DNA from 2 places in the Methylocystis iwaonis genome. Region 1 is predicted to be linked to the other one. Evidence: riboswitches for the same ligand, from Rfam matches in the RefSeq annotation. Region 1 holds a riboswitch; the other holds the start of a gene.

Region 1 (10,441 bases):
TGGCGCGGCGCAATTTCGGGAAGTTGCCGCCGAGCTTCATGACGACGGCGGCGTCCGCCGCAGCAAGACGCTCGGCAAGCGCGTCTTCATCGAGTGTCGCGGGCATGACGGTGAGGATGTCGTCGCCCCATGTCATGGGTTGGCGGGCTGCGGCGAAACAGCCGGACATGCCGGAAACGCCTGCGCAGACCTCGACGCGAAAACGCTGCTGAAGCCGCGTGAACATATGCATGAAGGAGCCGTAAAGCAGCGGATCGCCTTCGCAGAGCAGGGCGACGTCGCGGCCCTGTTCGAGCACAGCGGCGAGACGCTCCGCGCTTTCTTCGTAGAAACCCGCAAGCGAAGAAACATATTCGGGCGCGTCGAAGGCAATCTCCGTCGTCACCGGATAGAGGAGCGGCAGCTCCTCGCAGCCTTCCGAGACATAGCGCTCCGCAATCGTGCGCGCGTGACTTACGCGGCCGCGCTTGGCGAAATAGGCGATCGTTTTCGCTTCACCGATGAGGCGCGCGGCTTTCACTGTGACAAGCTCGGGATCGCCGGGGCCAAGCCCAATGCCGATCAGCGCGCCGAGTTTCGCGGCGCCTTGTTGCGAGGTTATGGGAAGCACGCTCATTCGGCGTCGCTCGCCAGCGCATTGATCGCGGCGGCGGCCATGGCGCTGCCGCCCTTGCGGCCTTTCACGATGGCGAAAGGAATGCGCCCATCGGCGGCGAGCGCCTCTTTCGATTCCGCCGCGCCGACGAAACCAACTGGCATGCCGATGATCGCCGCGGGGCGCGCAACGCCTTCGCCCAGCATTTCGAGCAGACGGAAGAGCGACGTCGGCGCATTGCCGATCGCGATGACGGCGCCGTCGAGCCTATCGCGCCAAAGCTCCATCGCGGCGGCGCTGCGGGTTGTGCCGAGTTCCGCGGCAAGCGCCGCCACATTGGGGTCCGCGAGCGTGCACACCACGGGATTATTCGCCGGCAGGCGCGCGCGCGTGACGCCATGCGCGACCATATTGGCGTCGCAGAGAATGGGCGCGCCCTTGCGCAGCGCGGCTTTGGCGTCCGACACAAAGCTTGGCGAGAAGTCGATGTCGTCGGCGAGCTCCACCATGCCGCAGGCGTGAATCATGCGCACGGCGATCTTTTCCTGCTCCGGCGTGAAGCGCGCGAGATTCGCCTCCGCGCGAATGATCGCAAAGGAGCGCTTGTAGATCGCCGCGCCGTCGCGGATGTAACTCAATGCGTCTGACATAGATGTTCCCTTGCGCGCGCGGTAAGCGTGCTTTCGACGGCGTCGATGTCGAGCCCCTTCGACTGTGGCGCGTCGCTCGCGCCGCCCGCGTCGACGAGGTTGAAGCGGCCGTCATCGGCGATAAGCGTCACCGGCGCGCTGCCCGGCCGCGCGCAGCCTTTGGCGCAGCCGGAGATGTGAAGGCCGACGCCATCCTTGCCTGCAAGCTTTTGCGCCAGCGGCGCGAGCCGCGCAAGAGCGCCGCGCGTGTCGCCGCGCGCCTGCGGGCATTCCGGCGCGCCAGGACACGCCACGACGGCAAGGCGCGGGTCTTCGTGGGAGACGATGAGGTCAAGCGCGCGGGCGCCGGCGATGATGCTTTGCGCGCTGTCGGCCGACGGCGCGGGGATGAGAATGGCGCGCCAGGGCGTGAGGCGTAATTCCCCGCCCGCTTGCGACGCGGCGAGCGCCGCAAGTTCTTTAAGCTCGCTTGCGCGCCAACGGCCCGATGGCGCGGCGACGCCGGCGAAATAGAGGCCGCCCGCTTCTCGTGCGCCTAGGAAGGGGCGCGGCGCAGAATCAGGACGCCGCGAATGCGCTGCGACGAGCCCGGCTTCGCTAAACAGGCGGGCGGCCCCAAGCGCTTTGACGAGCCGCCCCACACGGCGAAGCTCAAAGGCGCCGTTGCGAAGCGTCACAAAGGCGCGTGCGAGCTTGAGCGCAGTGGCGACGGCTTCGGTTCGATCTACGATAGTCGCGAGATCGTCGGCTCCCGCTACGCTTATCGCAACGTTGTTCGGTTGCGCCGCGGAGAGCCGAATATCCGCTTCGACGTTCGACAGCGGCAGCGTTCCGCCGTCAATCGCGAAAAGAAATTTGGCGGGCAAGGCGCGCAGAGCCTGATCTGCCTGAATGGCGTCGGCGAGTTCGCGCGCCATCGCATTGGCGTCGTCAGAGAGCGGCGCGGTGATGACGTTGGTGACGCGCTCTGCCGCGGCGTCACGCGGGAGTAGATGCGCGGCGTCGAGTCTTCGCAAGGCGTCGGGCAAGGTCGCCGCGCTGACGCCTCTGATTTGCAACTGCGCGCGCTGCGAGAGATCCACAAGGCCATTGCCGCAATCGGTGGAAATCGCGGCGACCGCTGCAAGCTGCGCAGCGGTTAATCGAGAGCCGACGATCTTCGCGCGGATGAGCAGACCATCATTGCTCGCCATGGGGGCATAGGCCCCTGGGCACCAGCCCTTGATCTCAGGCGTCGGCTGCATGGGTCCCTCCGACACTTATCAAGATGCTGCGCACGCTGTTCCGACCCGTGCGCCAGAGTTCGCGCGTCAGCGCCTCGTTAAAGACGTGTGCGATCGCCTCCAGGGCGCGCGGATTCTCGCGCGCGAGAAAGTCGCGCACCTTGTCGTCGCCGAGCGTCGCTGAAAAGGCGAGGTCGAATTGCGCGTCGCTGACGAGGCCACTCGTCGCCGCGAAGGCGTAAAGATTGTCGATGCCTTCCGCGATCTCGGCGCCGCCGCGATGGCCGTGGCGCATCTGGCCTTCGAGCCAGCGCGGATTGGCGAGGCGCATGCGCAGCACGCGAGCGATCTCGTCCTGCAACGACCGCGCGGTCAGGCGCTCCGGCCGCGTGGCGTCGAGATGCACGAGAGCGGCGTCGCCTCCGAGCATTTTATTTGCGGCGGCAAAGCCGCCTTCGAAATCGGCGAAGGCGGGGCCGGTCAGCACGTCAACTTCCGCCATGTCCTGCACATGAACATGGGCGTCGGCGCCGGCGACCTGCGCGCTGAACGCGTCATAAGCGGGCGCACTTTCGCCGGCGCGGTCGAGCGCATGGCTGCCGGCTTGAAGATAAGCGCGGGCAAGATCGTCCGGCGACGACCACTCTCCGCGCAAGATCGTCTCGCTGACGCCGAGCCCGTAGTTTCCATGCGCCGCGCCGAAGATGCGCGTGAGGTCTTGCGCTTCCTTGAGTGGATTGAAATCCGCGTCTTCATCGAGCGCCGCCACCGCGCGCACGGCGTCATTGAAGAGCGCGATGAGGCCGGGAAACATATCGCGAAACAGGCCCGAGACATGCAGCGTGACGTCGACGCGCGGAAAATCGAGCTTTGCCTGCGGCAAGATCTCGAAGCCGATGACGCGTGCGCTTTGGTGATCCCATGTCGGCCGGACGCCGAGAAGCGCGAGCGCCTGCGCGAAATCCTCGCCGCCGGTGCGGATCGTCGCGCTGCCCCAGAGATCGAGCATGATGCGGCGGGGAAATTCGCCATGCGTTTGCGCATGGCGCGTCATCACTTCATGCGCGGCGCGGCGGCCGATGTCGTAAGCCGTTTGCGTCGGCGCATGGCGCGGATCGATGCAGAAAAGATTGCGGCCGGTGGGGATGACGTCGGCGCGGCCGCGTGACGGCGCGCCGGCCGGGCCGGGCTCGACGAAGCGGCCCGAAAGCGCGGCGAGGAGCGCCTTGCGTTCGCTTAGCCCGCAAGCGTTGCGCGTTGTGTCTTCGTCGGCGCGGCCGAAGACGTGAAGCCCGTCGCCGATGCGCATTTCCTTGAGGTCGCACATCCAGGCGTCGAGTCGCGTCAGCGTTTCGGCGATGTCGGTCTCGCGCGTCACGCCGCATTCCTGCGCGAGCCCGCTGCGTTCGGTATCATCGAGAATGGCGCCGGCGATGAGGCGCGCGCGGCGTGGATCGAGCGACGCCGCGGCCGCATATTCGTCGAGCAGCGTCTCGATCGTCGCCGCGGCGTCGAAGAGTTCGGCCTCGACGAGCGGTGGCGTCAGATGCCCGATCGTCACGGCGCTCGTGCGGCGCTTGGCTTGCGCGGCTTCGCCGGGATCATTGACGATGAAAGGATAGATGAGCGGGGTAGGGCCCAGCACGGCTTCGGGCGCGCAATCCTGCGAAAGCATCACGGACTTGCCCGGCAGCCATTCGAGCGTGCCATGGGCGCCGAGATGTATGAGCGCGTCGATTTTGCGGATGTGACGCAGCCAGAGATAGAAGGCGACATAGGCGTGGCGCGGCGGCCGTTGCATGTCGTGGTAAGTCTCGTAGCGCTCGGCGCGCGCGCCGCGATCTGGCTGCAGGGCGATGACGAGATTGCCGTTGATGAGGCAGGAGAAGCGGAAGGCGTCGCCGACGATCGCGGGGTCGTCCTGCGGGGCGCCCCATGCGTCGTTGAGGCTTGCGACGAAATTTGCAGGAAGCGATTCGAGTAGGCGCGTGTAGTCGGTGAGCTTGACGGCGACCGTCTGCGCACATTCTTCGAGTGCGCGAATGATTGATCGTGATCCCTCCTTCTCCCGCTCGCGGGAGAAGGTGTCGCCGCGAAGCGGTGACGGATGAGGGCCCTCACCCGACCCCTGCTTACGCAGGGGCCACCCTCTCCCGCAGGCGGGAGAGGGGATTTCCGCGGCGTTCGTGGCGTTGCTCTGGATTGCTTCGCCTTCGGCTCGCAATGACGGAGGATCGTTTATCGCGTAGCCGGCGTGGCCCAGCGCTGCGGTGATCTCCACGACGCTCGCTTCGGCGTCCAGGCCGATCGCATATCCGCTGCGTCCGCGACGCGCGGGGTAATCGGAGAGAATCAGCGCAAGGCTTTTCTCGGCGTTCGATTTGCGGCGCAGGCGCGCCCAATTCGCGGCTAGCTCCGCAACGAAAGCGATGCGCGACTGCTCCGGCGCATGGCGGGGCTCGTCCAATTCGGCGGCGCCGCGCGGCGCGGTTTCCTTGAAGGAGATGGCGCGGGTGAAGATGCGGCCGTCAACTTCCGGCAGCACGACATTCATCGCGAGGTCGGCGGCGTTGGCGCCGCGTGCGGAGGCTTCCCATGCGTCGCGCGTGCAGGTGGCGAGCGCGACTTGCAAGACGGGCGCGTCGGCGCGGTCGAGCACGCCGCCCGAGTCGCGGCGTGCGGAGAAGGCGGTGGCGTTGAGAATGACGTCGGGCGCGAATGCGTCGAGCGCCTGCGTTATAAAAGCTTCGCTCTCGGGCTCCTTGAGGCTTGCGACGTAGAGGGCGTCAACCCTGAAACCACGGTCATTGAGCGCATCCGCGAGCGCGATGATCGGCGCAACATCGTCGGCAAGATAAAGCGAGCGATAGAAGACAATCGTCGCGCGCGGCGCCTCGCCCTCGGCTGCGCGACAGGCCTGCGTGAAACGGCCGGCATTGGCGACCGGAACGCTCTCGCGCCAATCGGTGGGGCGCCCGGCGAGCGTCGATGCGTAGGCCAGAAATGAGCGAAAATTATCGGGGCCGCCATCCTGGAAAAAACGCCAGATGCGATTGAGGGCTTGGGCATCTAGGATCGACGCCTGAGCGAGACGGATGTCCTCGACCGTGTCGCCCGGCACGATGGCGAGTGCAATATTGTGCGTGCGGGCCAGCGCTTCGAGTTGCTCGACGCCATAAGCCCAATAATCCTTGCCGCCCAGAAGCCGCACGACGATGAGCTTGGCGTGACGCGCGACTGTGTCGAGATAGAGATCGACGGAGTAGGGGTGTTTCAGTTGCGCGAGCGGTGCGCAGCGCAGGCTTGCAAGCCGCTCGTCGCGCACATGCAATCGCGCCAGCAGGCGCAGCTCGGAGTCGGAAAAAGACAGGAAGACAATGTCGGCCGGAGTCTGGCCGAGATCCGTCGCCGCGCCGGCGTCGTCGAGACTATGGAGATCGCGCGGCAGGAGGTGCATGGCGCCTCACGGCTGCGCGAGCATCGCGGCGATCGACTCGCGATCGAGTCCCTTTTCGCCGATCACGACGAGACGGCTCGCGCGTTCTTCGCCAGACTTCCAAGGGCGGTCGAAATGATGCTGAACGCGCGCGCCGACGCCCTGCACGAGAAGACGCATCGGCTTGCCGGCTACCTCGACGAAGCCTTTTACGCGCAGCACGTCGTGGGCGCGTGCGGCTTCAACGAGTTTCGTAACGAGCGCGGCGGGATCGGAGATTGCCGGAATGCTGACGACGAAACTGTCGAAGTCGTCGTGATCGTGCTCGGTCTCCGCGTCGTGATGCGAGGGGCGGTTCGCGAGATCGTCCTCAGCCGCCGCGGCGAGGCCGAGCAGCACGAGCGGATCGACGTGGCCATCGCGCACGCGCACGACTTTCACGCTCGCGCGCGCGCCTCGCGAAAGCTGCGCGGCGACCGCCGCTTCTTCCGCCTCGTCGAGTAGGTCGGTCTTGTTCAGAATGACGAGATCGGCGCAGGCGAGCTGATCCTCGAAGACTTCTTCGAGCGGATTGTCGTGATCGATCGTCTCGGTTTCGGCGCGCTCCTGCGCGATGGCGTCGAGGTCATCGGCAAAACGGCCTTCTGCGACCGCCTTGCCGTCGATGACGGCGATCACGCCGTCGACGGTGAGCTTCGAGCGGATGGCGGGCCAGTCGAAGGCCTTTACCAAAGGCTTCGGCAGCGCGAGGCCGGAGGTTTCGATGATGATATGCTCGGGCCGCTTCTCATGCGCGAGCAGCGCTTCGATCGCCGGCACGAAGTCGTCGGCGACGGTGCAGCACAGGCACCCATTCGCGAGCTCGACGATATTCTCCTCGGGGCAATTCTCGACACCGCAAGCGCGCAAGATATCGCCGTCAACACCGACGTCGCCGAATTCGTTGATGACAAGCGCTAGCCGGCGGTCGTGGGCGTTCTCCAGCACATGGCGGATGAGCGTCGTTTTGCCGGCGCCGAGAAAGCCGGTGATGATGGTCGCGGGGATTTTGGCGGCGCTCATGCGGCCTCCGTTTCGTCACGCGAGATGAGACGCCAGGACAGCCCCGCGAGCGCGCCGGCGAGGACCCAGCTCGCCGCCTGCACGGTCAGCGACGCGGCCGCGAAGCGCGCCGCAAGCTCCGCGGGGACGGTGCTTTCAGGCGTGGCGGCCGTCGGCCAGAAGAAATGCGGCGCGACAATCAGCGCGGCGCCGAAGATCTTGGCGGCGGGCGCGTCGAGGCGCAGCAAAGCGAAAAGCCCGGCGCCGGTCGAGGCGGCCGTCGCGAGCCACCAGATTTGGCGGCCCGCAAGATCGGTCTCCGCCGCGCCGGGGAGTTGCGGCGCGAGGCCGAGGCTCGTCGCGAGTCCGGTGGCGGCGAAGGCGCAGGCGCCCCAAAGCGCGGCGCGGCGCGGGCCGATCGACTCTCCCGAAAAAAGCATGCCGGCGAGCAGGATCAGCGCATAGCCGGCGGAGACGGCGACGGTTGCGAGGCTTGTCGCGACCGTGCGGCGCAGGCCCTCGAAGGCCGGGGCCGTGGCTTCGGCCGCGTCATGGGCGTGCTGCGCCGCCTCATAAACCTCGGCGGCGAGGATGAGTGGCGTAGTCGTCACGTGCTGCAGACCCGCGACCGCAAGGCCCGCAACAATGCCGGCGATGAGGCCGGCCGCCAACAGGCGCGCGATCACGGGTCGCGTGAAGGGCGGTCAGTGGCAGGGGAAGGAGAGCGCGTGGCGCGAATCATGCGCCGCGTCGTGCACGGTCTCGGAGTTTGCGAAGCCCGCGCCATAGACGAGGCCGAGGCCAACGATGAAAGCGACGAAAGCGGCCTTCAGCGTCTCCGCGCGAGAGCCGGAAATCGAACGAATAGCGGCAGTCTTGGTCGTCATATGAACGTCTCCCTGCCGCCCCACCGGCGGCGCATAATTCCGACAAGCGACGGCAGGTCTCCTGGCTTCCGGGTTACATCCGCGCCGCCTTCCCAAGCTTTTGGCTCAGTGGCCGATGGCGCAGCCTTCCCGGTTACAGTTGCGGGGGCAGCCGCGGTTTTGGGGACTCCCGCACCGCGTTCCCTTTTCGCCTCCTTGCGAAGGACCGTCACGCTCAGTCATATGCGCGCGTCACCTTTACGTCAAACGCCAAGGAGCGCGTCTTGGAAGAAGAGCAGGAAAAGGACGCGGCGCGCCGCCATCGCGAGAAGATGGAAAAGCGCAAGGCCGTGCAGGACGCGGAGGTCGCCGGCAAGACCATCGCACAAAAGGGCCTGCTGATGGTTCACACCGGCTCCGGCAAGGGCAAGTCCACCGCGGCCTTCGGATTGGCGCTGCGGGCGCTCGGCCATGGCTGGAAGGTCGGCGTCGTGCAATTCGGCAAGGGCGGGTGGCGGTCGGGCGAGCGCGAGATGCTGGAGAAGCTCGGGGAGGTCTCCTGGCATACGTTGGGGGAGGGCTTCACCTGGGAGACGCAGGACCGCGCGCGTGACGAGGCCGCGGCGCGGCGCGCCTGGGAGACGGCCTGCGCGCTGATGGATGATCCCGAGATTCGCCTGCTGGTGCTCGACGAGCTGAATATTTCGCTGCGCTACGATCACCTGCCGCTGGGCGAGGTTGTGGAAAGACTGGCCGCTCGTCGAGAAGGTCTCCATATCGTCGTGACCGGACGCAACGCCAAGCCGGAAATGATCGCGGCCGCCGACCTCGTGACGGAGATGACCTTGGTGAAGCACCATTTCGCAGCGGGCGTGAAGGCGCAGGAAGGCATCGAATTCTAATATGAGTTCCGCTTTGATTGGTCGGCGCCATTCCCGATCGCTCGCGCAGCGAGCGATCGGGAATCCAGAGCAAAACCAGCGTTTTTGCGGCTCTGGATCCCGATCGGGCCTTCGGCCCGTCGGGAATGACAAGCGCCAACGCAAGCTACTCAAACGGAAATAGTATAAAAAGCTCAGCCTTGGCGTCGTAGCAGGCGCTCCGCCGCGGCGCCGCGGGCATTGAAGAAGAACTGCGGCGCCGAGACGAGCGCACGCCAAAGCGCGGACGCTGATTTCACGACGGGCGTCAGCAGCATGCCGGCAACCGAATGCGGGTCGACGCCTTTTTCGTCGACGCCATAGGTCAGGCGCGGGTTTTTCTCCGTGGGGATCTCGAGCGTTCCGAACATCCAATCCCACACCGCGAGGACACTGCCGAGGTTGCGATTGAAATGCCTCGGGTCATTCGAATGATGGATTTGATGGTGGGCGGGGCTCAAAATCAAGCGGCCCCAGGCGCCGGAGAAGGGTATCCAGAACTGCGAATGCTGGAGATGCCCGATCGTCCAGAGAAAGCAGAGAAAGAGGATGTTCTTGCCGTCGACGGCAAACATATCCGTCGGCCGGTTGAAGAGCCAATGCAATGTGCCGGACGCGGCGCCGATGAAGGTCGCGAGCATATAGCCGAAGATGACATTGTCGATCGGGTGGTTTCTGAAATTGGTCAGCGGCGTCAGGACATCGGCCGTGTGATGGAGCTTGTGAAGCTCCCACAAGAAAGCAACCCGGTGCTTGAGATAATGGTCGAGAAAATAGCCGATCTCATAGGCCAGGAACAAAACTACGGTCGAGATCGCCTTGATCTGCAAATCGCTGAAGCTTGTGTTCCCCATGTGCCCGAATGCTTTGCCGAGGACCGAACTGACGCCCATCGCAATGACGTTCGACGAAATGACGAGGCCGCCGATCACCGCCGGCATGAAGATGACGCTGAGAACGAAGAGCTTCAGGTCTGCGTGAACAGACTCGCGCATCGCGAAATTCTTGGAGAAAATCGCGCGCGCCACCAGCGGCAGATTGGCGCGCCCCCGGCGCCGCAAGCGTCGATAAGCCAATGCGGCGAACCCCAAAGCGAAGGACGACGCCAGCGAATAGATCGAAAAGATCGAACCTGCCGAAAACAGCTCCGACGAAACTTGCCTTGCGGAAAAGCGGATCGCGCTGTTCAGGTCCATGGGAGCTATCTGGGCGGCTCGAAGTCGGCTCGCGGCGAAGCGTATTCGTAAGGCGCGATGGCGCCAAGGCGCTTTCCGAGGACGGACTTCCGCAAGTAGCTGCGCAGCTTGATATTTTTCGCGGCAGGACCGACCTCGACCATAAGGACGCCGAGCAGGATGAGAAGGCAGCCCAGGATGGCGGGGCCCGTCAGGCGTTCGGAGAGCAGCGCGGCGCCCGACAGGGCCGCGAAGACGCACTCGAGCGACATGATCAGAGCGGCTTCGGCCGGGGGCGTATATTTTTGCGCGACGATCTGCAGCGTGAAGGCGATTCCACCAGAGCAGAGGCCGGCATAGAGGATTGCCGGAAGCGCCACGGCCAATCCCTCCTGGGAGACAGGCTCGAAGCTGAGCCCGACAATGAGGCCGAGAAGAGTGGCGACGCCATATTGCGCGAAAGCCAGGAAGAATGGCCGGTCGGCGCGCGCCAGAAAGACCGGAACCAGGCTGATCCCGGCAGCCCAGGCGATGT
Region 2 (10,441 bases), 1.7 Mb from region 1:
GGCTATGAGGCCGCCTCGCAGCTAAAAGAGCTGGGTCTCGGCATCTCGACGTCGGTCGGCATCGGCGGCGATCCGATCAACGGCTCGTCCTTCCTCGATCACCTCGTCCTCTTCGACAAGGACCCGGAGACGGAAGCGGTGCTGATCATCGGCGAGATCGGCGGCCCGCAGGAGGCCGAGGCATCCGCCTGGATCAAGGAGAACTTCTCCAAGCCGGTCGTCGGCTTCGTCGCGGGACTCACGGCGCCCAAGGGAAGGCGCATGGGCCATGCCGGCGCGATCATCTCGGCGACGGGCGACAGCGCGGCCGAGAAGACCGAGATCATGAAGTCCTACGGCCTCACCGTGGCGCCCAATCCGGCCGAGTTCGGCTCGACCGTCGCCAAAGTGCTCAAGCGGGCCTGACGGCGCCATCATCGAGCTTTCGCGTTCTCGACGTAGATCGCGAAAGCCCGGTTGCCGTCTTCTAGTGAAGGATGCGCCGGCGCGGACCGCCGGCCTGGCGTTTCGTACGCTTTTAGGGAGCTTCTATGACCGCCGAGAACCAGAACACGACAAGCGCGATCAGCCTGCCCTCGGCTTTCGCGACGCGTTCTGTCACGGAGGCTTCCGCCTTCCTGCGCGAGCAATTGCTCGCCGTCATCCGCCGCCATATGCCCGAGATCGAAGCTGTGGTGCGCGACTCGAAGGCGGGCGCCGGCCTTGCGCCGAAACAGATGGCGCGCGCGCTGCAGGCGCAGGGGATTATCTTCCAGCTCGTCTCCATCGCCGAGCAGGCCTACGCCATGCGCCGGCGCCGGCGCATCGAGCGCGAAAGAGGGCATGACAAGCTGCTCGGCACGTTCGATTACGTGCTCTCCAGCGCCGCCAATGCGGGCGTCGGCGCGGCGGAAGTGCGCGCGCAATTGCAGACGCTGCGCATCCGTCCGGTCATCACGGCGCATCCGACCGAAGCCAAGCGCGTTTCGATCCTCGAAAAATACCGCCGCATTTATCTTTTGATGCGCGAACTGGAATCCACGCGCTGGACCGACCGCGAGCGCGAAGCCCTGGTGAAGTCGATCTACGACCTTATCGAGCTTTTGTGGCTCACCGGCGAATTGCATCTGGAAAAGCCCACCGTCGAGCATGAAGTGCACTGGGGACAGCATTTCTTCCAGGAAAGCATCTTCGATCTCGCGCCGGAGCTTCTCTCCTCCTTCGAGCGCGCGCTGAAGCGCCATTATCCGCAGGAGAAATTCGAGGTCACGCCCTTCTTCCAGTTCGGCTCCTGGATCGGCGGCGACCGCGACGGCAATCCCTTCGTCACCAATGAGGTGACGCGCCAGACGATGCGGCTGAACGCGACGGCGAGCCTGAATTATTATCGCAACCGCGTGGTCGATCTGGTGCGCATGCTGTCGATCAGCGAGCGCGCCGCCGTCATTCCGCCGGCCTTCAAGGAAGAGCTGTCGCGCCGCCTCAAGGAGCTGCCGGACGGCGCCGGCATCGCGCAGCGCAACTTCAACGAGCCTTATCGCCAGTTCGTCACGACGATCCTGCGCAAGATCGACAATACGCTCGCCGCGACAAATGACGAGCCGACGACGGGCCCGCGCTATACCAGCGCCGACAAGCTCATCGGCGATCTGCTGCTGCTCGAATCCGTTCTGATCGACGCCAAGAGCGAGGCGCTCGCGACCGACCTCGTGCGCCCGCTGCGCCGCGCGGTGGAAATCTTCCGCTTCAGCACGGTGCGTCTCGACATTCGTCAGAACACCACGCGCACCACCTCGGCGCTGCAGGAATTGTGGCGCATCAAGACAGAGGGCGAGACGGCCCCTGATGTGACGTCCGACGAATGGCGCGCGTGGCTCATGAAGGAGCTCGACGCGCCGCGCGCGGCCCCCATTCCGCGTGACACGCTCACCGCTGATACGCGCGACATCATCGAGATGTTCGAGGTCGTCGCCGATATGCGCGCGCGGCTCGATCGTGAGGCCTTCGGCAGCTTCATCCTGTCGATGACCTCCTCCGCCAATGACGTCCTGGGCATCTATCTGCTGGCGAAAGAGGCGGGTCTCTTCGCCGACGCCGCGGGCGTCGATCATCTCACTTTGCCGATCGTGCCGCTCTTCGAGACGATCACTGATCTGCAGGACGCGCCGGCGATCATGCGCGATCTGCTGCAGATTCCGCTCATCCGCCGCAGCACCCGCGCACAGGGCGATCTTCAGGAAGTGATGATCGGCTACTCCGACTCCAATAAGGACGGCGGCTTCCTGTCGTCGAACTGGGAGCTGTTCAAGGCGCAGGCGCGCCTCACGGAAGTGGGGCAGGAGATGGACATCGCTATCGCCTTCTTCCATGGCCGTGGCGGCTCCGTCTCGCGCGGCGGCGCGCCGACCGGCCACGCCATCGCGGCGCAGCCGGCGGGTTCGATCCGTGGCCGCTTCCGCGTCACCGAGCAGGGCGAAGTCGTCTCCTTCAAATACGCCAATCGCGGCACGGCCGCCTATCAAATGGAGCTGCTCGCCTCCTCCGTCTTCCAGCATGCGCTGAAATCCGAGCGCGAAGACGCGCTGGTGCCGCGCAAGGATTTCGACGAGGCGCTCGAGGAGATCTCCTTTGCGTCTTTCGCGGTCTATGAGCGGCTCGTCTCCGACCCGGACATCGTCACTTATTTCCAGGCGGCGAGCCCGCTCGAAGAGATTTCCCTGCTCAACATCGGCTCGCGCCCGGCGCGCCGCTTCGGCGCCAAGAGCCTTGCCGATTTGCGTGCAATCCCCTGGGTCTTCGCCTGGGCGCAGAATCGCCATTCGATCACCGGCTGGTATGGCGTGGGCTCCGGCCTCAAGGCCTATCTCGACACGCATGGCGATCGCGGCCTCGAATTGCTGCGCTGGATGTTCGAGGATTCGCGCCTCTTCCGCCTCATCCTCGATGAGGTCGAGAAGACGCTGGCGCTCGTCGATCTCTCGATCGCGAGGGCCTACGCCAGCCTCGTCGCCGACGAAGCAGTGCGCGAGAAGATCTTCAAGATGATCGAGGACGAATATGCGCTCACCCGCGAGATGGTGCTGCGCGTGACCGGCGATCGCGACCTCACCGACCGCTTCAAGGAATATGCGGCGCGGCTGGAGCACCGGCTGCCGGTCATCAATGAGGTCAATCGCGAACAGGTTGAATTGCTGCGCCGCTTCCGTGAGGCGCAAGACGAGGACGAGAAGGAGGCTGTGAAAGCGCCTCTGCTCATCTCCATCAGTTGCATCGCCGCCGGCCTCGGGGCCACTGGCTAAATGCATCCTGACGCGCTTCCAGCAGGCGCATCTTTGGGACCAATGAAGAAAGGAAAATCGTTATGAGCTTTACCCTGATCGAGCAGGCCACGCCGCGCCTGCACCGCTCCGAACTCGCCGTGCCGGGCTCCGCGCCGGGCATGTTCGAGAAGGCCGCCCAGTCGAAGGCCGACCAGATCTTCCTCGACCTCGAAGACGCCGTCGCGCCGGACGACAAGGAGCAGGCGCGCAAGAACATCATCCAGGGCCTCAACGACATCGATTGGGGCAAGAAGGTGATGACGCTGCGCATCAACGGCCTCGACACGCAGTATTGCTATCGCGACGTCGTCGACGTTCTCGAGAACTGCCCGCGTCTCGACGTTGTGCTGATTCCGAAGGTCGGCGTGCCGGCCGACGTCTACGCGATCGACATGATGATCACGCAGATCGAGCAGTACAAGAAGCGCACCAAGCGCATCGGCATCGAAATCCTGATCGAGACGGCGCTCGGCATGGCCAATGTCGAAGCCATCGCCCAGTCCTCCAAGCGCCTCGAGGCGATGTCCTTCGGCGTCGCCGACTACGCCGCTTCGACCCGCGCCCGCACCACCGTCATCGGCGGCGTGAACCCGGACTACGGCGTTCTCACCGACAAGGACGAGAAGGGCAACCGCGACTACTATTGGATGGATCAGTGGCACGCCGCCCAGACCCGCATGATGGTCGCCTGCCGCGCCTATGGCCTGCGTCCGATCGACGGCCCGTTCGGCGACTTCAACGATCCGGAAGGCTATAAGGCCGCCGCCAAGCGCGCCGCCGTTCTCGGCTACGAAGGCAAGTGGGCGATCCACCCCTCGCAGATCGAGCTGGCCAACGAGGTCTTCACGCCGTCCGAGGCGGAAGTGAACAAGGCCCGCCGTATCCTCGACGCGATGGCTCAGGCCGCCAAGGAAGGCAAGGGCGCCGTGTCGCTCGACGGCCGCCTCATCGACATCGCTTCGATCCGCATGGCCGAGGCGCTCATCGAGAAGGCCAACGCCATCGGGGCGTAAAAGACCAAGCCCCCTTCCCGCCTGCGCGGGGAGGGGGATTCTCCCTTCTCCCGCTCGCGGGAGAAGGTGGCCCCGCGAAGGCGGGGTCGGATGAGGGCCGTTGAGACTCCCGTGCTTTCAGTTTTGTGCGACTCTTTTTGAGACCACGACGATGCTCAAACGCTGGGCTGATCGAAGCGAATAACGCCGACGTTTCCCTCTCATACGAAAGCCATTAGGACAGGCCCAGGCAACGCCGAAGACCCTCATCCGACCCCGCTCCGCGGGGCCACCTTCTCCCGCTCGCGAGAGAAGGAGAAACCCCAAGATTTGTGAATAGGGCCAGCAACCCATGTCCGACGACCATCGCCAGCTTCTCCGCGCCATGTTCGACGCCGCCGTCGGCGCCGCGCATCCGTCCCTTTGCCTACCTAAGCATCTCGAAAAGATCGCGCCGCCCAAGGGGCGCACGATCGTCATCGGCGCCGGCAAGGCGGCCGCTTCCATGGCGGCGGCGGTCGAGGCGCATTGGAAGGGCGGGCCGCTCGAAGGCCTGGTCGTCACCCGCTACGAGCACGGCGCGCAAACGAAGCAGATCGAGGTGATCGAAGCCTCGCACCCCGTGCCCGACGCAGCCGGCCGCGAGGCCGCCAAGCGCATCCTGCAAAAGGTGCAGGGCCTCACCGAGGACGATCTCGTGCTGGCGCTCATCTCCGGCGGCGGCTCGGCGCTGATGGCGCTGCCGGCCGAGGGCGTGACGCTCGAAGAAAAGCAGGCCGTCAACAAGGCGCTCTTGAAGAGCGGCGCCAATATCTCCGAGATGAATTGCGTGCGTAAGCACCTCTCGGCCATCAAGGGCGGCCGTCTCGCCCGCGCGGCGGCGCCTGCGCGCGTCGTGGCGCTGATGATTTCCGACGTGCCGAATGATGATCTTTCCGTCATCGCCTCCGGCCCCACCGTGCCCGACCCCACGACGCGCGCGGACGCGCTTGCGGTCATCGCCAAATATAAGATCGACGCGCCGGCCGCCGTGCTGAAGCACCTCGCGAGCCCGGATTGCGAAACGCCCAAGCCCGGCGACGCCATTTTCAGCCGCGTCGAAAACATCCTCATCGCGACGCCGCAAGGCTCGCTGGACGCCGCCGCGGCCGTCGCCAAGGCTGCGGGCTTTACGCCTTGCATCCTCGGCGATCTCGAAGGCGAATCGCGCGACGTGGCGCTGGTTCACGCCGGCGTCGCCAAGCAGATCGCGCTCCACAACCAGCCGTTCCAGCCGCCCGTCGCCATCATCTCCGGCGGTGAGACGACCGTCACTGTGCGCGGCAATGGCAAGGGCGGCCGCGACGCGGAGTTCCTGCTGGGGCTGACGCTGGCGCTGGAAGGCTTCGGCGGCATCTCCGCCATCGCTTGCGACACCGACGGCATCGATGGCGTCGAGACCAACGCCGGCGCCATCATGACGCCCGACAGCTTCGCCCGCGCGCAGGCCAAGGGCGTCGATCTCAAGGCGCTCTTCGCCAACAATGACGCCTTCACGGCCTTCGAGGCGCTCGGCGATCTCGTGGTGACGGGGCCGACGCGCACCAACGTCAACGACTTCCGCGTGATCCTTGTGCCGAAGCAGGGCTGACGTCGCGCGTCGCAGGCCCCTTTGGGAGCCTGCGTATGATTTCCGTCGAACAGCTCACATGGGGCTGTGTCATTCCCGGCGGGCTGAAAGCCGGACCGAGAATCCAGAGCCATAAGACCGTCATTGCGAGCGAAGCGAAGCAATCCAGGGCAGCGGATGCGGCACTGGATTGCTTCGTCGGCTCCGCCTCCTCGCAATGACGGCGGTAATTCCGGTCGCTCGTTTTGTGAGCGTCGGGATCACCACCGAACCAATCAAGCGGCTCTCGTATTACAGGCATCACTTTCTTTTCGTCCGGTTGCAATCGAGCCGAGGCTATTTCGCATGCGGCTTGCGATGACTCGCATCAACCAGCTTGACACAGCCTCGCGGGCCCTATTCATTCAAGACAACGGTTCCTTTCGGATCAAAAGGGAATGCGGTGCGGGCTCCGGCCCAATGCCGCAACTGCCCCCGCAACTGTGAGCGGTGAGCGTGAAGCCAAGCGGCCACTGGGCGCAAGCTCGGGAAGGCGGCCTCACGTGACGACCCGCAAGTCAGGAGACCTGCCGTTGTTCGTGGTCACGCGCGAAAGCGCCGGGCGGGGTGCACCGGGGCGGTCATCGGCTCTTGTCGTGATGCGACGAGGTTGTGGCCATTCGCAGTGACGGTCCACGTCCGCTGCGAGTCAGCCCATGTTTTCGCGCCGCCGTTTTGGCCTGCTTCTCTCTGTCACCGTTGTTCTCTCGAACGCCGCTTCCGCCCAGCAGGCGTTGCCAACCATCAGCATTGGCGCGCGCCCATCCGCGCGTCCTGCGGCGCGCGTGACGACGCCCGCTCACCCACGACAGCCTCCGCCCTCATCGCCGCTCATCGCCACCGCGCCCGCAGCGAGCGAGCTTGCCGGGCCTACGCCGCCACCCATCACTGCATCGAGCGAGAAGTTCTTCACCGGCAAGGAAGTCAATTCCATCCCCTTCGCGCGCCCTGGCGAGGCGCTGGAGATCGTGCCCGGCCTCGTCGTCACGCAGCACTCGGGGGACGGCAAGGCCAACCAATATTTCCTGCGCGGCTTCAACCTCGACCACGGTTCCGATCTCGCGCTTTATCTCGATGGCATGCCGCTCAATATGCGCACGCATGGGCACGCCCAGGGCTATGCGGATTCGAATTTTCTCATCCCCGAGCTGCTCGGTTACGTGCTTGCCCGCAAGGGGCCATATGACGCGCAGGACGGGGACTTCGCCTCGGCCGGCTCGGTCTATCTCCAATATAAGGACAAGATCGAGAAGGGCTTTTATCAGATCACCGGCGGCAATTTCGGTTACGGGCGCGCACTCGCCGTCGCGCCTTACAAGGATTTTGCCGGAGGCTCGGCCTATGGCGCCGTCGAGTCGCAATATTACAACGGGCCCTGGGAGCGCGGCGACAATCTGCGCAAGATCAACAGCGTGTTTCGCTGGTCGCGCGGCGCGCAGGAAGACGGCGCGTCCGTCACCTTCATGGGCTACGCCAATAAGTGGTATGCGACCAACCAGATTCCGCAACGCGCGGTCGTCGGCGGTCTTATCCCGCTATGGGGAACGCTGAACCCGACGGATGGCGGCGACACCACACGCTTCTCGTTTTCCGCGCGCTGGAGCCAGACGGAAGGCAATCACGCGAGCCGCGTTGAAGCCTATCTCGTCCGCTCGACGCTCGATATCTACAACGACTTCACCTATTTTCTCGCGAACCCCAATCTCGGCGATCAATTCCGCCAGTTCGATCGGCGCTGGATCGCAGGCGTCGATGCCCAGCACAAGATCAAATGGGACAGTTTCGGCCTGCCGATCGAGACGCGCATCGGCTTGCAGGGCCGCTATGACGATATTCGCCTCGGCTTGCAGAACTCATTCCGCCGCACGCCCTATGAGACGGTCCGCAACGATGCGGTCGGCGAGGGCAGCATCAGCTTCTGGACCGATACGAGCGTGCGCTGGACGCCTTGGTTGAAGACCATCGCGGGCGGGCGGTTCGATTATTACAACGCCAACGTCACTTCGCTGCAATCGCTCTGGGGCGCGCCGGTCGTGGCGGCGAGCACAGGCGCGCCCGCCTTCTTATGGACAGGCCCGTGGAACAGCGGCTCGAAGGACGCTGCGCTATTCAGCCCCAAAGCGTCCATCATTCTCGGCCCCTGGGCGAAGACGGAACTCTTCGCCAATTACGGCGAGGGCTTCCACTCGACCGATGCACGCGGCGCGGCGCAGAGATTCGACACTTCTGCTTTATCGGATCAAGATACATTCCTGCGCGTGGCGCCCATTCCGCTGCTCGTGAAATCACGCGGCGCCGAAATTGGGGCGCGCACGAAATTCATCGAGGGGCTCGATTCGAGCATCAGCTTCTTCTGGCTCAATCTCGACTCCGAGAACCAATTCGAAGGCGACAGCGGCACGACGACATACGGCCGTCCGAGCCGCCGCTACGGCGTCGAGATCGCCAATCACTATCGGCCCCTCTCCTGGATCAATTTCGACGGCGACGTGGCGCTGGCGCATGCGCGCTATCGCGGCTTTGACACGGCGCAGGCGCTCGCCTATGCCGATCTGCTGACGCCGGAGGCTGTTCCTTACGGAACCTTCCTCGGCAATGCGCCGGGGAATTTCCTGCAAAACGCCGTCGCCGTGACGGCGATGGGCGGGCTGGAGCTGGGTGAGGCGACGGGCTGGTTCGGGGCGATCAAATATCGCTACATCGGCTCCCGCCCGCTGACCGAAGACGGTTTTCTGAAATCGCCCGCGACGGGCACGGTCAATGCGAGGCTCGGCTATCGCTGGTCCGATGGCTGGCGGTTGCAGTTAGACGCCTTCAACATCTTCAACTCGCGCTCCGACCAGATCACCTATGGCTATGGCTCGCTGTTGCCGAGCGATCCGCTCTACGGCCAGTGCCGCGCGGGCGTCGCGCCGGGCGCAGTCTGCGCCATCGGCGTGATGGACCGCCACTTCAAGCCCGTGGAGCCGCCCGCTGTGCGCGTGACCTTCTCGGGGCCATTGAACTTCGATACGTCGGTGACAAAGCTGCCGGATGTAGCGGAGCCTTTCCGAGCGTTTTCGAACTAACGCCCAGTGATGGGGCCGACGCGCACCAATGTGAACGGCTTCCGCGTGGCCTTGGCGTCGAACCAGGGCTGACGCCGAGCGCGTGGGGGAGTGCCCATTTGGGAGCCCCCCACGCGCCGTAAAGACGGCTCGCTCGACATGCGGTTGTCAAAAGGCCTTGCCTCATCTGCCGGCGGCGCCTTCTCACGGTGCCAATCCTCCAATTGCTGAAAGGCTCGAAAGCTCAGCTTGTTTTCTTGCGCAGGTGAATGTTCTATCGGTTTAGTTCTATTTTGATAGCCGCGCCTGACAGGCTAAGTTCAGCCGCTCAGCTAATGGAGGGATTTTGTTTAATCTCTTAATGAAGAGCGTCCCCTGGGAAAGCGGGCGTGACACACTCCCTCTTGATCGCCTATTTGAGTATACCAATGAGGCTATAGCCGCTGATTTTAAGGAGGGCCCAACTGTCCTGTTCGATAAGCTGATCAGGTTTCCCTGCCTTTTCATGCAGGAAGGAAGAGGAGATGAACTCGCCTATACAGGGACAATCACCCGCGCCCGCATCGCCGGCGCAGAAATCTCCATAGAATACACATTGGATTCAGATGTCCCGCCATTTCTGAATAGCACCATATACAATCGAAGAATTGAATTCGACATGCCGCGCGATTTCGAGTTTTCGCGAAATCACTGGGCTGTGAAAGACATCGATCTTTATCGCGTGCTCCTGCGAAATTTCCAGCCGAGACGACAGCGGCCTACTGTGTTCACGATACCTGAGCAGGAGAAGATAGAGCCTGTCCTCGTGGCGGTGATGATGCCATTCGACGCGGGTTTTGGCGCGGTTTATGATGCTCTGCGCACAACCGTTGAGAGGACGGGCCTCCGCTGTCGTCGCGCCGACGAGATTTGGGAAAATCCCGCGATCATCCAGGACATCGTGTCGTTGATAGACAGATCGCGTGTCGTTGTCTGCGATTGCACCGGTAGAAACCCCAACGTATTCTATGAAATCGGTATCGCACACACTTTGGGCCGGGAGGTCATTTTAATCACACAAACCGACGCCGATATTCCATTTGACCTTCGGCACCTACGCTATGTCCGTTATCTTAACAATGCCGAGGGCCGCGAACAGCTTTCTGTTCAGCTAGCGGCACGAATTAATACGCTGCTTGGAAACGATTAGGTCGGCGCTAGTCGCAGCCCTGTCGTGGCACCTGAGCAACCGACATTCTGCGTGCTGCCTAGCACCCATCCTGGTGCCGGGCAGATCCGCTTCTGGCGCCATGACTCATCGCGATCTTAGAAAAGAACGCATCGCCAGCGTCAGCGACTGGCCGTGGCTGTTACGGCGTATTTCTACAACGGGATTTAATGGCGAGAGAGACGGGGCTCGAACCCGCGACCTCCGGCGTGACAGGCCGGCGCTCTAACCAACTGAGCTACTCCCCC

What was found. Region 1 has a riboswitch for cobalamin ahead of QMG84_RS13600 (CbtB domain-containing protein). Riboswitches for the same ligand answer to the same signal wherever they lie in the genome.
Region 2: linked by a shared signal. The riboswitch ahead of QMG84_RS03670 (TonB-dependent receptor domain-containing protein) and the one ahead of QMG84_RS13600 (CbtB domain-containing protein) in region 1 are both predicted to bind cobalamin.

The regions. Positions count from the first base shown of each region.
Region 1 covers NZ_AP027142.1:2,820,497-2,830,937, reverse strand. Annotated here, with positions in the region: gene QMG84_RS13630 (precorrin-2 C(20)-methyltransferase) at 1-616, opposite strand, end outside; gene QMG84_RS13625 (precorrin-8X methylmutase) at 613-1,245, opposite strand; gene cobG (precorrin-3B synthase) at 1,230-2,489, opposite strand; gene cobN (cobaltochelatase subunit CobN) at 2,473-5,925, opposite strand; gene cobW (cobalamin biosynthesis protein CobW) at 5,932-6,966, opposite strand; gene QMG84_RS13605 (CbtA family protein) at 6,963-7,631, opposite strand; gene QMG84_RS13600 (CbtB domain-containing protein) at 7,650-7,832, opposite strand; cobalamin riboswitch at 7,867-8,057, opposite strand; gene cobO (cob(I)yrinic acid a,c-diamide adenosyltransferase) at 8,144-8,713, shown strand; gene QMG84_RS13590 (sterol desaturase family protein) at 8,887-9,927, opposite strand; gene QMG84_RS13585 (DMT family transporter) at 9,933-10,441, opposite strand, start outside.
Region 2 covers NZ_AP027142.1:758,419-768,859, forward strand. Annotated here, with positions in the region: gene sucD (succinate--CoA ligase subunit alpha) at 1-405, shown strand, start outside; gene QMG84_RS03655 (phosphoenolpyruvate carboxylase) at 531-3,278, shown strand; gene QMG84_RS03660 (HpcH/HpaI aldolase/citrate lyase family protein) at 3,341-4,312, shown strand; gene QMG84_RS03665 (glycerate kinase type-2 family protein) at 4,644-5,921, shown strand; cobalamin riboswitch at 6,297-6,488, shown strand; gene QMG84_RS03670 (TonB-dependent receptor domain-containing protein) at 6,596-9,007, shown strand; gene QMG84_RS03675 (hypothetical protein) at 9,333-10,175, shown strand; tRNA gene QMG84_RS03680 (tRNA-Asp) at 10,365-10,441, opposite strand.